DNA from 4 places in the Halalkalibacter lacteus genome. Region 1 is predicted to be linked to each of the others. Evidence: riboswitches for the same ligand, from Rfam matches in the RefSeq annotation. Region 1 holds a riboswitch; each other region holds the start of a gene.
The links. Region 1 has a riboswitch for S-adenosylmethionine ahead of metK (methionine adenosyltransferase). Riboswitches for the same ligand answer to the same signal wherever they lie in the genome.
Positions count from the first base shown of each region.

Region 2: another riboswitch for S-adenosylmethionine. It lies ahead of SAZ04_RS18150 (2-hydroxyacid dehydrogenase); the one in region 1 lies ahead of metK (methionine adenosyltransferase).
Region 3: another riboswitch for S-adenosylmethionine. It lies ahead of SAZ04_RS07485 (methionine biosynthesis PLP-dependent protein); the one in region 1 lies ahead of metK (methionine adenosyltransferase).
Region 4: another riboswitch for S-adenosylmethionine. It lies ahead of SAZ04_RS05585 (transporter substrate-binding domain-containing protein); the one in region 1 lies ahead of metK (methionine adenosyltransferase).

Region 1 covers NZ_JAWRVL010000035.1:18,744-22,961, forward strand. The annotation lists gene pckA (phosphoenolpyruvate carboxykinase (ATP)) at 1-1,351, opposite strand, end outside; gene SAZ04_RS18780 (hypothetical protein) at 1,671-2,045, shown strand; SAM riboswitch class I at 2,297-2,408, shown strand; gene metK (methionine adenosyltransferase) at 2,571-3,776, shown strand; gene SAZ04_RS18790 (DUF1540 domain-containing protein) at 4,009-4,164, shown strand.
Region 2 covers NZ_JAWRVL010000032.1:15,415-19,632, reverse strand. The annotation lists gene SAZ04_RS18170 (hypothetical protein) at 1-27, shown strand, start outside; gene SAZ04_RS18165 (MrcB family domain-containing protein) at 412-546, shown strand; gene SAZ04_RS18160 (cold-shock protein) at 874-1,074, shown strand; gene SAZ04_RS18155 (alpha/beta fold hydrolase) at 1,412-2,290, shown strand; SAM riboswitch class I at 2,349-2,464, shown strand; gene SAZ04_RS18150 (2-hydroxyacid dehydrogenase) at 2,662-3,624, shown strand; gene SAZ04_RS18145 (ribose-phosphate diphosphokinase) at 3,649-4,218, shown strand, end outside.
Region 3 covers NZ_JAWRVL010000007.1:157,986-162,203, forward strand. The annotation lists gene SAZ04_RS07480 (bifunctional homocysteine S-methyltransferase/methylenetetrahydrofolate reductase) at 1-1,144, opposite strand, end outside; gene SAZ04_RS07485 (methionine biosynthesis PLP-dependent protein) at 1,141-2,259, opposite strand; SAM riboswitch class I at 2,413-2,517, opposite strand; gene SAZ04_RS07490 (hypothetical protein) at 2,642-2,803, opposite strand; gene prsW (glutamic-type intramembrane protease PrsW) at 2,867-3,514, opposite strand; gene SAZ04_RS07500 (asparaginase) at 3,608-4,218, shown strand, end outside.
Region 4 covers NZ_JAWRVL010000005.1:133,248-137,465, reverse strand. The annotation lists gene SAZ04_RS05600 (S1C family serine protease) at 1-795, shown strand, start outside; gene SAZ04_RS05595 (CxxH/CxxC protein) at 908-1,069, shown strand; gene rlmH (23S rRNA (pseudouridine(1915)-N(3))-methyltransferase RlmH) at 1,136-1,615, shown strand; SAM riboswitch class I at 1,963-2,066, shown strand; gene SAZ04_RS05585 (transporter substrate-binding domain-containing protein) at 2,434-3,249, shown strand; gene SAZ04_RS05580 (amino acid ABC transporter permease) at 3,271-3,993, shown strand; gene SAZ04_RS05575 (amino acid ABC transporter ATP-binding protein) at 3,990-4,218, shown strand, end outside.

The DNA.
Region 1 (4,218 bases):
CAGCTTGAACCATTGCACGCGTATATTTTAAGTTCATTCGTTCGCCTACTCCAAATGAACCACCAGACCAGCCTGTATTTACAAGGTATACATCGACATGATGCATTTCAATCTTTTCCCCTAACATTTCTGCATAACGAGCAGCTGGGAGCGGTAAAAATGGTGCACCAAAACAAGTTGAGAAGGTTGCTTCTGGCGATGTCACGCCACGCTCGGTTCCAGCTAACTTACTCGTGTATCCAGACAAGAAGTGGTACATTGCCTGTTCTTTTGTTAGCTTACTAATAGGCGGTAGAACACCAAATGCATCAGCTGTAAGAAAGATGATCGTGTTGGGGTGTCCAGCTACACTTGGTGCTAATGCGTTTGGAATAGCCTCAAGTGGATAAGCAGCTCTCGTATTTTCTGTTAAACAAGTATTATGATAATCTGGTTGGCCTGTCTGCTTATTTAGAATGACATTTTCAAGAACAGAACCGAAACGGATTGCATTCCAGATTTGAGGCTCTTTCTCCTCTGTGAGGTTAATGCATTTTGCGTAACAACCACCCTCGATATTAAACACACCAGTACTTGACCAGCCATGCTCATCATCACCGATTAATGATCGATGTGGATCTGCTGAAAGCGTTGTCTTTCCTGTGCCAGATAATCCGAAAAATAAAGCTACATCTCCTTCATTGCTCGTATTTGCTGAACAGTGCATCGACAGGACGTCTTGCTCTGGAAGTAAGTAGTTCATAATGGAGAAAATCGACTTTTTCATCTCGCCTGCATATTCTGTACCACCTATTAAAACAATACGTTCTTCAAATGACACAATAACAAATGCTTCGGAACGAGTGCCATCAATGGCTGGATTTGCTTTAAACGATGGTGCTGAAACAATCGTGAAGGCCTTCTTTTCATTATTATATTTTATTTCTGTTGGCCTAATAAATAGTTGGCGAGCAAACACTTGGTGCCACGCGAATTCGTTGATTACTTTTAAAGGTAAGCGGTATAAATCGTCTGCACCTGCATACCCATCAGAGACAAACAGTTCCTTGCGGTTACCTAGATGTTCGATTACTTTATGGTATAGAGAGGTGAAGACTTCTTTCTCAATTGGTTGGTTCACAGTTCCCCAGTCAATCTTGTCTACAACACATGATTCTTTGACAATGAATTTGTCCAGAGGGGAACGCCCTGTGTACGCGCCAGTTTCAACACTAAGTGCACCTGTTGAAGTCAATGTCCCTTCACCACGTATTAAAGATTTTTCGATTAGTGAGGAGATTGGTAGATTAAGGTGAACATTGTCTTGATTCACTAAATTGGCTAATTCTGATTTTAGGCTTATTGTTTCCATTGTCGCAAAATCCTTTCTTTTACATAAATTAGTTACCATTTTTTATAAAACTTGTTTATTAGTATAACACATTAAGTTTAATAGTCTATACTATTATAAAATTTTTTCAAATGTGCTAGTGAATCAAACATCTTTATAAAAACAAGCGTGAGCCTATTCTTTCATCGCCCCTTTCAGAGGGGGCGCTTCATCAAGTCACTTCTTAAAAGTTGGGTCATGTAAGCAAGGAAGAATGATAAGTGTAAATACGAATGACGTTCCTATTTTTAGTTTCTATGCATACGATGTAGCTAAAAGGAAGGAAAGGAGGCGTTTGTGTTTGGACCAAGTATCAATGCTTGATTTGGCGACAGTTTCCGCAGTTGTTGCAGCTCTTGTAACTGTGATCGGAAATGCATTTGGTGTTGAAAAGCAGTATCGGGCTCTTTTGGCAATTGGTATAGCTGGTATACTTTGGTTTATCCCAAGAGAATGGGGAGAGCAAGTTTTAATGGCTTTGATAATCGGGCTGACCGCAAGTGGTGTGTATAGTCAAGTGAAACCGAGAGATAATGAAAATGAACTGATGAGAATGCAACTAAGAGAAGACATAAGGCAAGAGCAGGAACGAGAGCAAGAGCGCAAGCAGCGTGAAGAATTGCAACGTCAACGTCAGGAGGATCCAGAGCGTAGACGAGATGATACACCTTATTAGGAGGAGCGGAAAAAGATCGATTTTTACCTTTTTCAGTTTCCTCTTTATTAAGGTGAGGGGAACACGGAGCATAGATTCGAAAAATAGCTTACACACTATAGTATTAGAGTGACTATGCTAGTTCAGAGGATGGTCAAACGTATTCTGGCGTAGGACAATCAAAAAAAGATTCCCCTCTCTTTGCTAATCATTTTAGTGTGAACAGGTTGACAGCATACGACATGTGCGATATGATATGCGTCGAACGGATACTCTTATCCTGAGTAGGCGGAGGGACAGGCCCGAAGAAGCCCAGCAACCAACACTTGTAGCCATGAGTGAAAAGGTGCTAACCTGCAAGGCATTTGTCTTGAACGATAAGAGGCTAAAGGTAAACATTCAACCCTTTTCCTCTTTAGGAAAAGGGTTTTTATCGTTTATACGTCTTTACAGGTAGGTATTTCCCATTCGGTGGGGCATGAGTGCCGTCTCAAAGAAAGATACATGCTAGGAAAGTAGCAGTGTTTAAAGGAGGAAATGATTAGTATGACAGAATTGAAAAGCAGACGTTTATTTACGTCAGAATCTGTAACAGAAGGGCATCCTGATAAAATTTGTGATCAAATTTCCGATGCTATTCTTGATGCAATTTTAACAAATGATCCAAACGCCCGTGTTGCGTGTGAAACGTCGGTAACAACAGGACTCGTATTAGTAGCTGGAGAAATTACAACTAGTACGTATGTGGACATTCCAAAAATTGTCCGTGAAACAATTAAAGGAATTGGTTATACTCGTGCGAAATATGGTTTTGACTATGAAACGTGTGCGGTCCTTACATCAATTGATGAACAATCAGCTGATATTGCTCAAGGTGTGAACCAAGCACTTGAAGCACGTGAAGGACAAATGACAGATGAAGAAATTGAAGCAATTGGTGCTGGTGATCAAGGTCTTATGTTTGGGTATGCCAACAATGAAACAAAAGAGCTTATGCCGCTCCCGATTTCATTAAGCCATAAAATTGCGCGTCGTCTAACTAAAGTACGTAAAGATGAAATTCTACCATACCTTCGTCCTGATGGAAAAACGCAGGTGACTGTAGAATATGATGAAGATGGAAAACCTGTACGTATTGATACAATTGTTATTTCTACGCAGCACCATCCAGAAGTAACACTTGAACAAATACAACGTAATTTAAAAGAATATGTGATTAATCCGGTCGTTCCACAAGAACTGATCGATGAGAATACTAAGTATTTCATTAATCCAACTGGTCGCTTCGTCATTGGTGGACCTCAAGGCGATGCTGGTCTAACGGGACGTAAAATCATCGTTGATACATACGGTGGCTATGCTCGTCACGGTGGAGGAGCATTCTCTGGTAAGGATGCTACAAAGGTTGACCGCTCCGGTGCGTATGCAGCTCGTTACGTAGCAAAAAACATTGTTGCTGCAGGCCTTGCTGATAAATGTGAAGTTCAACTAGCTTATGCAATTGGTGTCGCGCGCCCAGTATCTATTTCAATTGATACATTTGGAACGGGCAAAGTATCTGAAGAATCTCTTGTTACGCTTGTTCGAGACAACTTTGATCTTCGTCCGGCTGGAATTATTAAAATGCTCGACCTTCGTCGTCCTATCTACAAGCAAACAGCAGCATACGGTCACTTCGGTCGTACAGATGTGGAATTACCTTGGGAGCAAACAGATAAGGCAACTGCTTTAAAAGAGCAAGCTGAACTATAAGAAATTAGAAGAGGCAGGCTCATGTGAGAGACTGTCTCTTCTTTTACTTAGAGGTTAGAATGACCGGAAAACACGAGCAATTGACCGGAAAAATATAGGAACTGACCGAGATAACGCATTAACAGACTGGAATGTCTAAAAAGCCATACAAAAGGACTCGCTTTTTTTACGAGTCCTTTTGTATGGCTTTTACCCCTTTTGGCCAAAATGTAAGTAAGAGGGGGTGAGTGATATGGCACAAGATGTGTTATGTGAAGTGAATAACTGTGTATATTGGTCTCAAGGTAACCAGTGTGATGCAGACAAAATTTATGTGGTAAGTCATACGGGTAAAGAAGCAGAGAAACAAGAAGAAACGGATTGTAAAACATTTGAAGCACAACATTAATCGTGAAAGAAAAAGAGCGACGCACTCGCTCTTTTCTTTTTCTATTATTGATAA
Region 2 (4,218 bases), on a different contig from region 1:
AATAATGATTACGAAGATGTTTATTAACTTTTTGAATTCCTTTTAGTAATCCTTTTATAGCAGTCATCGAAGCGCTTTAAAAGAAGTACCAAGTATTAATTAGTTTTTTGGTAAAGTAGAAAGTATCGCAAGACGAACGTCATTACGATCCTTTGAAAAACATTTACTCAATTATTTTGTAGCAACCTGTTTTTAGTGTAGTAAGACTCTTTCCGGAAAAAAGAGAGAAATTCAAGTCGGTCATTTTCAACTTCAAAAATTGAGCTTAAAGTAAAAGGGAAGCTGGTTACATACATCTTACCTCTTTTTGTCAGTATCTCCGTCAAATTGTGGACATCAAACCGCGTCAATTCGCGAAGAAATGGCTGCGATCAATGAGGAAATTCGCTCTGAAATTGAGAAGATCTGAAAGTGAAAAAGGATGAGCAAATCAATCTTGGCCCATCGAAAAGAGCATGGGATTATGCTTATTCAACAACTGTATACATTATGTATACAATGAATGAGATGCCTTCTGAAGAGGAGCTTGTTTCTGATTTGCAATAGATGACGTCCTATTATCATCGGAAAGGTGAATATGGATGGAACGACTCATCCTTTTAGCAAGAAGGTATTGGACCGAATGATTACGCTTGAGTTTAACCATGTGAAGCTTGATGATCTACAGTTTTGATGGAGAAGTGAGTAACGTGTACCTAATTCCCAATGAAACCCTATTTGCTTTTCTATACCTTATATGTTATTATAAGGAAGAATTATTTTTGTTCGGTCTGTAAGGAAAGAATAAGTATTTAAACTTTTCGCCTTTGATAACGCACTTGAACAATGATAGTAATAAAAGGTGGGCGTAATCCACCACAGGAGGAAACACACATGCAAGAAGGTACAGTAAAATGGTTTAACGCAGAAAAAGGATTTGGTTTCATCGAAATTGAAGGAGGAGAAGATGTATTCGTACATTTCTCAGCTATCCAAGGCGAAGGCTTTAAATCTTTAGATGAAGGCCAAAAAGTTACGTTTGACACTGAACAAGGTCAACGTGGACTACAAGCTACTAACGTAAACAAAGCATAATTATGAAAGGACTCTCTAGTAGAGTCCTTTTTTTTGCGGAAAAATAAACATAAAACAGGCTGACTAATGAATGTCTTTCCTTAAGAATACCTAATATGTAACAACTATTCATTTGAAAATGATGACCTCATAGTACTAATGTTGAATCGCTTCATAGAAACGACTAACTAATTCTTTATTGGTTACAACTGACTTACTTATCTATCCTCTCCTTTAAAATTAAAACTACAACTTTTGTCCGTTAGGATAAATTGGTATAATTCATCTTATAAATGTAATATTTCTAATTTCTTTTGCTTTCTTTTTGAAAGGGCTTAATTAAGAATGGGGTGCCATCATGGGAAAAGTAACCATCTATAAAAGTGAAGAAGGAAAAAGGTTTATTACCGAACAATATGAAAGATATATAAAATCATTAAAGTTTGATTTCGATCGCATTTATGTTGATACAAGTTATGGTAAAACTCATGTTCTTGTAGCAGGTCCACCAGAAGGAAAACCCGTTTTTATATTTCAGGGTGGCAATTGTATAAATCCAATGACGTTATCTTGGTTTTCACCATTAATAGATAAGTATAGAGTTTATGCACCAGATACAGTTGGTCATCCAGGATATAGTGATGAAAGTAGAATTTCAGCGAAGGATAATAGCTTTGCTCAATGGATAGTAGAACTGATGAATTATTTTGATATTGATAGTAGTGCCTTTATTGGTCCATCCTACGGTGCTGGGATCATATTAAGATTAGCTACATTTATGCCAGATAAAATTGATTGTTCCATATTAGTATCACCAGCAGGAATAAGGTTAGGTTCAAAGATGAGAATGATTAAAGATATTTTACTTCCTTTAGTATTATTTAATGTTACTTCATCAGAAAAACATCTTAATAAAATCACTGGTATTATGTCGGATTATAGTATGAAAGAAATTGATAAAAATATTATCGGTGATGTATTTAAATACGTAAGACTTGAACAAGAAATGCCTAAATTAACGGAGAAGAAGGAATTAAGAAATTATAACGCACCTACATTAATTATAGCAGGGAAAAAAGATATCTTTTTTCCTGAAAGTAGATTGAATAAAGTTGCAAAAGAAATCATCCCGAATTTAACTGCATTTAAAGCCTATGATATAGGACATTTCCCATCAGGAGAACATTTGATAAAAATAAACAAAGAGATTATAGAATTCCTAAAAGCCTATTACTAAAACATAAATTCTTGTAAACTAAAAGGTGCATTGCTTTAATAACGGTCTAGCGATAAACTTCTTATCTAGAGTGGTAGAGGGACAGGCCCTATGAAACCCGGCAACCATCAAGTCAAAATATTGACTTGAACGGTGCTAATTCCTGCAAAGGTGTTAACCTTTGAAAGATGAGAGGAATGTATTTCATAATACTAACCTCTCTTTAAATCAAAGAGAGGTTTTTTGAAGCTTGACTAAGATATTAGTTTTATCCAGGCTATTAGAAATTCCTCTAGTATCGCTTCAGATTGTGAGTTATATCCTTCTATAAAAAATGTTTTCCAAAAAGCAAGCTCAATTAAAAGTGACTCTAGAGAAAAAGTGGTGAAACCATGAAACCTAAAGTTTATATAACGAGAAAATTACCAGAGATCATTGTTCGTAAGATAGAAGCTATTTGTGAAGTGAGAATGTGGCCTGAGGAGGATATACCAGTACCAAGAGATATATTATTAGATGAAGTAAAAGACATTGATGGATTGTTTTGTCTATTAACTGAATCAGTTGATGAATCACTTTTAAATGCTGCTCCTAATCTAAAAGTAATAAGTAATATGGCAGTTGGATTTAACAATATTGATATTAACTTAGCAACAGAAAGAGAAATGATTGTAACGAATACTCCGGGTGTGCTAACGGAAACAACTGCAGATTTAACATTTGCTCTTTTAATGGCGACTGCTCGTAGAGTTGTGGAAGCCTCTGCCTATTTAAGAGAGGACAAATGGAAAACATGGTCTCCAATGCAACTTACTGGTCAAGATATATACGGTGCCACTCTCGGGATCATTGGCTTAGGAAGAATCGGTGAAGCGTTGGTAAAAAGAGCAAAAGGGTTTGATATGAATATCCTCTATAGTAATCGAACTAGGAAGCCAGAAAAAGAGAGAGAGTTAGGTATTCAATATAGGGAATTGGATTGTTTATTACAAGAATCAGATTTTGTCTGTATCCTTATTCCGTATAGCCCTCAAGTTCATCACTTAATTGGACAGCGAGAGTTAGGGCTAATGAAGGAAACGTCAGTATTGATTAATACAGCTAGAGGCGGAATTGTAGATGAATCTGCTCTATATGATTCTTTAAAGGAAGGTTCTATTTGGGCTGCAGGATTAGATGTATTTGAAGAGGAACCCGTATCAACAAATCATCCGTTACTAACACTTCAAAATGTTGTGGCACTACCGCATATTGGTAGTGCTAGCAAACAAACTAGATTAAAAATGGCGGATCTAGCAGCGGGAAATTTAATTCGAATCTTGACAGGGAAAGATGCAATTACAAAAGTAAACTAGTTGAATCAATATGGGGGAGAAGTTATGGGCAATTCTAGACTTGATAGCAACGTAAAAGTATTTTCATTAAATTCTAATGTACCTCTAGCAAAGGAAATTGTTGAATTTTTGGGAGTGGATTTAGGGGAAAGTTCAGTCACAAAATTTAGTGATGGAGAGATTCAGATTAATATTGAAGAGAGTGTACGGGGGTGTGAAGTTTACCTTATCCAATCCACATCTCAGCCGGGTAATCAATATATCATGGAATTATTAACGATGATTGATGCAATGAAAAGAGCCTCAGCAGAATCGATAAATGTTGTCATTCCATATTATGGATATGCGAGACAAGATCGTAAAGCGCGTTCAAGAGAGCCGATTACATCGAAATTAATTGCAAACCTACTAGAAGTAGCTGGGGCGACAAGAATTTTATCTTTAGACTTACACTCTCCCCAAATTCAAGGTTTTTTTGATATTCCAGTTGATCAACTTGTAGGAGTTCCTCTATTAGCAAAGTATTTCAATGAGAAAGAACTTGATGACATTGTTGTAGTAGCTCCAGATAATGGTGGGGTAGTTAGAGCAAGAAAGTTTGCTAGTTTATTACAT
Region 3 (4,218 bases), on a different contig from region 1:
CAAGCGGTCTGACTCCAAGCTGCTCTTTCACCATCGCTCCGAGTGCTAGATTATCGACTCTTGGAGAAGCAAGTGAATTATCAGCCATTGTCACAGCATCTACACCAGCTTCCTTCAATGCCTTTGCGCCCTCCATAAATCGTTTTGTATTTAATTTTTTCGGGGGATCTAACTCAACAATAACAGATTTACGTTCTTTCACAATTTCTGGTAACGGCGTTTGTTTCCGCGGAATGTGAATCGCTTCTCTCACCGCTACAAGTGGACGGACCGTTTTACTAGTGACCGGTTTCGTAACAGATTTTACTTTTGCAAACGCCTCAATATGTTCCGGTGTTGTCCCGCAGCACCCACCTAATAAGCGTACACCTTGTTTAATAAATTGTTCCCCCATCGCTTGAAAGTAATCAGCATTCGATTGATAGAACACTCGCCCATCTCTGTAATCAGGCAAACTTGCATTCGGGTAGGCTGATAGAAAGGCCTCCTTCGGTAAAGGCATCGTTTCAAATGAGCGAAGCATATGAAATGGACCTGTCCGGCAATTCAACCCGACAACATTCGCTCCTACTGCTATAAGCTGATCAAACGCATTAGAAACAGCTATACCACCGTTCATGACACCAACTTCACCTATTGAAAGATTGACAATTATCGGTAAATTAGTTAGCTTTCTAGCTAGACTCGTTGCCATTTTTGCTTCCTCTAAATCATAAAATGTTTCAAGTAAAAGTCCATCGACACCCTCATACAATAGTTCATTCATTTGCTCAGAAAAAGCAACTTCAATTTCGCGCAAACTCCATTCTTCAAGTTGAAACCTTCTTATTCCACCAACAGTTCCGACTACAAATGCTGACTTTTTTGCTGCTTGTCTAGCTAAGTTTACAGCCGTCTGATTGATTGTCTGAACTTGTTTATTAAGACCGTATTTCTCAAGTTTTAATTGATTGGCTGCATATGTATTGGTTTGTACTACATCCGCGCCAGCTTCTACATATTTTCTATGAGCATTCACAATTTTTTCAGGGTCAGTTATATTCACCTCTTCAAAGCACTGATCAACGCCTTGCTCATAAAGCAAAGTTCCCATAGCACCGTCCCCAATTAAAACCCGCGTGGCTAATTGTTCTAGTAATTTCATTCGTCGCCCTCCTCTTTTACATACCGGAATGCCTGGTCAAGATCTGCAATTAAATCTTCAGCCCGTTCTATCCCAACAGAAAACCGCAAAAGACGATTACAAACTCCATTTGCTATTCGAATATCTTCAGGAATATCCATATGCGTTTGCGTAGCAGGATAAGTCATCAAGCTTTCGACCCCCCCTAAACTTTCTGCAAAAGAGACAAGTTTCAACTGCTGCAAAAATGGATTCACCCATTGCTCATGTAAGATACGAAATGAGACCATGCCTCCCTTACCTGGGTAAAGGACATCGGTCACGCTTTCTTGCTCATTTAAGTATGTAACAATCGCTTTTGCATTTTCTTCATGTTTATCCATACGAATCGCAAGTGTTTTCATGCCTCGAGTTAAAAGATATGAATCAAACGCAGATAAAATCGCTCCAATTCCATTATGATAATACCCAATTCTTTCACATAACTCTTCTCCCTTAGCGACAATTAACCCAGCAATCACATCATTATGCCCTCCTAAATATTTCGAGGCACTATGAATAACGATATCTGCCCCATCAACAAGTGGTTGTTGTAACAAAGGAGTGTAGAATGTATTGTCAACGATTAATAACAATCCATATTTTTGGGCTATTTGAACCAAGTCTGGAATTGATGCTTCTTGCATCAGTGGATTCGTCGGTGTTTCAATAAATAAAGCTTTTGTTTTATCGGTGATACAACGTTCAAACTGCTCAAGTTTCCTCGGATCAGCAAAGGAAAATGTTAAGCCCCAGCGATTCCATCCTTGTTCGAATAGACGGTATGTCCCTCCGTATAAATCTTGAGAAGCTAAAATTTCATCACCTTGTTCAAAGAGAGATAGCACCGTTTGGATGGCAGCCATACCCGAACTACATGCAAATCCTCTATCCCCCTCTTCTAGTTTAGCTATCGCATTTTCAACCACTTCCCTCGTCGGATTTCCAGTTCGAGCATAGTCGTAACCAGTCGACTCCCCAATCCCAGTGTGTCTATATGCTGTTGAAAAATAAACAGGTGTATTGATCGTCCCAGTCGGGTCCGAAGAACGGTTTCCTATTTGCACTAAAATCGTTTCTAGTTTTTCTCGGTTCATCTTTCATACCTCCAATAATTCAATCATTTCATGATCCTCTCTCACCTATTTGTCGCTGATTGAGGTATAAATAATATCTTTTCTTTCATCTTCTACAAAAAGAACCACCCTCATTATATAAGAAGAAGGTGGTTTTTATAAATCATTCACTTCTTCTTATCTCTCAAGCCAAAAGACTTGATGGAATTAGCACCTGACCTATAAAGGCTGGTTGCTGAGACATCATAGGGCCAGTCCCTCCGTCTCTCTTGATAAGAAATTCAAATATTGTTTTTTGCGTTTAATCAAAATTACAACAATTCATACAATTTTGCAAGTGAAAATTTCTAAAAAAGCTTTTTCATACAAGATTTAGTTATCATCCCTTTATAAACACTACCAATTATTCTAGTGTTGCATCAATATTTAAATTCTCCTCATTCCCACAAACACAACGCTTAAAACCAGTCTCATACTCTCCATTCTCGTTTCGTCTCCCACGTAAAATGTATTTCTCGCCACAAACAGGACAACGAATAACAATACGATAACGTCCTTCTGCCATAATCATCACCCTTTACTATAAATATGCACTTATCCCCATTACTATTTATCACTCACTCTTTCATTATTCGTCTAAATGGTGAGCTCGTTTTACCTTATTTAAAGCTACCCACCATAGTACTAACATAAACGGAATCAACCCAATTAAAAAATACATATCAAATACAATAAAAATAGAATCGTATACGCCATGTAATATGATAGGAAAACAAAGGGACAACGTCAAATGTTTCACTCGTTGTTGTCCTTCTATTTTCGCCCTTCCTAAATAGTATCCCATTATAACACCAAATAGAGCATGGCTTGAAACCGGAAGCAGTGCTCGACCAAATGCTGTCTCAAGTCCATTAGCTATTAAATAAAATACATTTTCTAATGTGGCAAATCCTAACGAGAGCGACACACCAAATACAATTCCGTCATAGCGTCTCGCAAAAGTTGCATGTTGATACGCAAAAACCCAAAGAAGAAACCACTTGAAAAACTCTTCCACGAACCCATATAAAATAAATGCCCTAGAGAACGGATTACTAAAATATCCTTCAGTTGTAAACGCATATTGCAAGACCATTACTGGGAAAACGAGTAGCACACCTATCAAAAATGTTCTAAATACTAGTGCTATTGTACTCGTGGTATAATGGTTACGTAGATAGAAATAAGATAATAATGCCATTCCTGGAGCGATTGCTGCTGTTACAATTGCAAACAACTTGCTCTTCCTTTCCCATTGCTTTACTCTTTAAAATTAATTTCTAAGCTGGTATGATATTATTCTATAAAACTTAAATTTGAGGTGTGCTTTTTGAAAAAAATTCTCGTTTTACATACAGGTGGCACAATTGCGATGCAAGAAAATGAGCAAGGAGCCGTGCAACCAAACTTGATAAATCCATTATATTCCACTATCGAATCGCTATCAAGCATCGCCTCTGTTATCGTTGACGATTATTTGAATATTCCATCACCACATATGACCCCTAGTTTAATGATTGATCTTGCAGAACGCTTAAAAGAAAGAGTAAAAGAAGATCATTTAGACGGTATTGTTGTCACACATGGAACGGATACACTTGAGGAAACAGCTTATTTACTTGACCTTTTACTTGATTGGAATATTCCCGTTATCATTACTGGAGCTATGCGTTCAAGTAACGAACTTGGCGCTGACGGCCCTCATAATTTAATAGCTTCTGTAAGAGTTGCAGCAAATGAAGATGCACAAGGTAAAGGTGTACTCGTCGTATTGAATGATGAGATCCACACAGCAAAAAACGTAACAAAAACACATTCAAGTAACATTGCTACTTTTCAAAGTCCACAATATGGACCGATTGGAATTGTCACAAAACGTGGTGTCTTCTTTCATCACACCCTTTCGAAGCGAGAATGTTACCCGGTTAAGAAGATAACAAA
Region 4 (4,218 bases), on a different contig from region 1:
GAAATAGAAGTGAGTCTAGCAGATGGAACAAGAGTACAAGCTAAATTACTAGGTAGTGATGTTATTACAGATTTAGCTGTTCTTGAAATTGATGGCAGTGATGTTGAAACGACAGCGGAATTTGGTAGCTCAAGTACATTACGTGTCGGTGAGCCTGCGTTAGCAATTGGAAATCCACTAGGGTTACATTTTTCTAGTACGGTGACACAAGGAATTATTAGTGCAACGGAGCGAAGCATTCCCGTTGATTTAACTGGAAATGGTCAAGTTGATTGGCATGCCGAAGTTATTCAAACAGATGCAGCGATTAATCCTGGTAATAGCGGCGGGGCATTAGTCAATATTGAAGGCCAAGTTATTGGCATCAACTCAATGAAAATTGCGCAAAGCGCTGTTGAAGGAATTGGATTTGCGATTCCGACTGAAATCGCGATTCCAGTCATTGAAGATTTAGAAAGCATTGGGGAAGTACGTCGTCCACAAATGGGCGTAGGCATCCGTTCACTTAGTGAAATTCCAAGTGCTTATTGGCAAGAAACATTAAAGTTGCCTGAAGACATAAAAGGTGGAGTGGTCATCTCGAGTATTTCACCAACATCTCCAGCTGAGCGAGCTGGCTTACAAGAGTATGATGTAATCGTTAAGATTGATGATAAGGAAATCAATGACGGACATGACTTACGAAAGTATCTTTATTCGGAAAAAAGGATAGGCGATGAAATAGATGTCACAGTTTACCGAGATGGATCTCGTGAAGTTATTAAAGTACAATTAGCAGAACAACAAAGTTTTTAATAAGATAAAGGCTGTTGAGGGAATAAGCTCAACAGTCTTTTCGTTTTCAGTTATCCACAGTGGATAATGGGTATGCTATAATGGGAAAGTTGTAAAAGAAAGGACGTTAGATATGTATTATGCTTGCGATGAACACATAGAATTAGCGATAGATATGATTATAGATGAACGAGAATTAGCTCCTATAGTGGAAAAAATAGATGAAAACAGTGAAATGTTATCCACAACTTGCAGTTTTTGTGAGAACGCGGCCATCTATAGAGTGGACATGTAATATAAACTCACAATGTTGATATGTGGATAAGTGTTGTGGATAACATTTAAGGAGGTTATGCACATTGTGAATATCTCAGTTGTGACAGTTGGGAAATTAAAAGAAAAATACTTGAAGCTCGGGATAGATGAATACACAAAGAGATTAGGAGCTTATGCAAAAATCGAGCTAATCGAAGTAGCAGATGAAAAAGCACCTGAGCAAGCAAGCGAGGCTGAAATGAAGCAAATAAAAGACAAAGAAGGAGAACGGATTTTAGCAAAAATTCATCCTGATACGCATGTTATTGCTCTGGCGATAGAAGGAAAGATGCTCACATCAGAGCAACTAGCAGACAACCTTGATAAGCTTGCTACATATGGAAAAAGCAAAATTGCCTTTGTTATAGGAGGATCTTTGGGCTTAAGTGATGAAGTGATGAAACGAGCGAATGAGAGTCTATCTTTTTCGAAGATGACGTTTCCCCATCAGTTAATGAAGTTGGTGTTAGTGGAGCAGATATATCGGGCGTTTCGGATTAATCGGGGTGAACCGTACCATAAGTAAATGAGGTTTTTTTTGCTTTGATGAGATATATGAACTCATATTAAAAAAGTAATAGGTAAAGAGACTTTTATTAACAAGAGGTAAATGAGACTTGATAAAAAATAAACAGGTCTCATTTAATGATATAAATTTAATAGTAAATACTTTGGCAAAAGGGGGATAGGAAGTAGTCATTGCAAAATGTTGTCTTATTTTAAAAAAGCCTATGAAAGTGAATTTAAACGCTGTATGTTGTATATAAGTTCCACTTGTATATAAAACATTTTGTATAAATTTAGAATAGTAGAAAAATGTATTTGACATTAGACTTAATGTAAAATAATATCTTTATATGTCAAAAATTAAATAGCTTATCATGAGAGACTAAGGGACAGGCCCGATGACGTCCAGCAACCATCATTTTATGAAAGGTGCTAATTCCTGCAGAGTGTTTCATTCTGAGAGATAAGGGTTAGATTAAAGCCTCTTTCCGATTGAAGGGGGCTTTTTTGTATATAAAGGGGGATTAAGAGAGAAGAGGTAAAGTATAGGATAACTATCTTCACAGATTGGTAGGGGTGGGAAATTTACTTTGATCTAAATAAACTAGAATCTATATAGATAGATTACTGTAATCAGCGTTAAAAAAGAGAGGATTGGTATTTAAGAACCAGAATGATAATAGAAGCGGTTTAATATCTAGTAATCCCTGAAATAATATTTTATTCAAAAAACATGGGACTTCGCTTCTATATATTTAGGAAAAATATAAATATAGTATTGCTTTTTTCAACATTAAATTGATTTATTACTTTATATAAAAAAAGGAGCTTTAAAAAATGAAAAGAAAATATTACTTACTTGTATCCATGTTTTTACTATTAGGTGTAATTGGAATATTAAATGGTTGTTCGTCAAACGAAGCAACTAGTGTAACTGACAATCAAGTAATTCTAGTAGGAACACAAAATGATTATCCTCCTTTTGCATTTGCAGATGAGAACAACGAACTTACAGGATATGATGTAGAAGTTGTCAAAGAAATTGATAAAAGATTGGATGGTTATACATTCGAGTTCGTTGCCACCCCTTGGGATAGTATGTTTCTTGCACTAGAGTCAAATAAAATTCAGGCAATAGCAGATCAAGTAGCGAAAACACCGGAACGTGAGGAAAAGTACTTATTTACCGATGAATCTTATTTTGCAGCAGAAACGGTTATTGTTGTGAAAGCAGGCAGAGAAGATATTCAAACATTAGAGGATTTAGAAGGCAAGAATGTTGGAGCTTTAGCAGGAGATTCTTATACATTATTGCTAGAAGAACATAACAAAAAAGTAGATAATAATATTGTTTTAAAGTATAGCGAAAGTGGAAACCCTTCGGAAATTTTGCAAGATGTACAAAACGGTCGTATAGATGCCTATGTAAATGATCCTATTATGATCAATACAGTTTTGGAAAAGTATGATTTAGATGTAGAAATTGTGGGACAGTCTCTAGTTAATGATAACATGGGAATCGTATTCAAGAATGAGGAGCAGGGCGTGAAGTTAAAGGCACTAATTGATCCTATTCTGAAACAACTTAAGGAAGATGGTACGTTAGTTGAACTGTCAAAAAAATGGACTGGTGGAGAATATATCCCTGAATAAGTTTGGAGAAGGAAAGATAAAATGGAGAATTTACTAGATATTAATTATTTAATAGAAAGCTTTCCTGCTATTATCTCACGGCTACCTATTACAGTAGGGATAGCTGTAGGTTCATTAATTTTGGGTTTATTTATTGGGATTGGTACAGCACTTATAAAAATATATAGAGTTCCAGTATTAAGGGTAATTTCTTCTTTATATATATCTTTTATCAGAGGAACTCCTCTATTAGTTCAAATTTATCTTGTATTTTACGGAATACCTAAGATTATTTACTATTTACAGACTGAATATGGGTGGCTTCAATACGTAGATGTTAATATAATAGCCCCTGAAGTATATGCATTATTAGCATTTTCTATTAATTTGGGTGCTTATTTGTCTGAAACAATTAGGTCTGCTATTGAGTCGGTTGATCGTGGGCAATTTGAAGCTGCTAAATCTATAGGTATGAGCCCTACACAAATGATGCTTAAAATTATTTTCCCACAGGCTTTGGCAGTAGCAATACCTAACATTGGAAATGTGTTTATTAGTTCGATTAAGGACACTTCTCTTGTTTTTATTATTGGTGTTATAGATATTATGGGACAAGCCAAAATTCTCGGTTCTCGTGGGTTAGCATTCTTTGAGGTGTATATTGCTGTATCTATTATCTACTGGATTCTTTGTATTATAGTTGAGAGATTGCTAGTTAAAATAGAGAGGCGAGCTCGTAGATATGAAAGAGGGATTGCTTCATGATTAAGTTGGAAAATATTCATAAGTACTATGATAGCCAGCATGTGCTAAAGGGGATTAACCTTACCGTTAATAGAGGAGAGGTTGTTTCTATTTTAGGTCCAAGTGGCTCAGGTAAATCAACACTTTTACGATGCATTAATTTCTTGGAGCAGCCTACTAGTGGAATCGTTGAGGTTAGTGATAAAAGAGTAAATGTTGAATCAGCAAGTAAGACAGATATTTTTT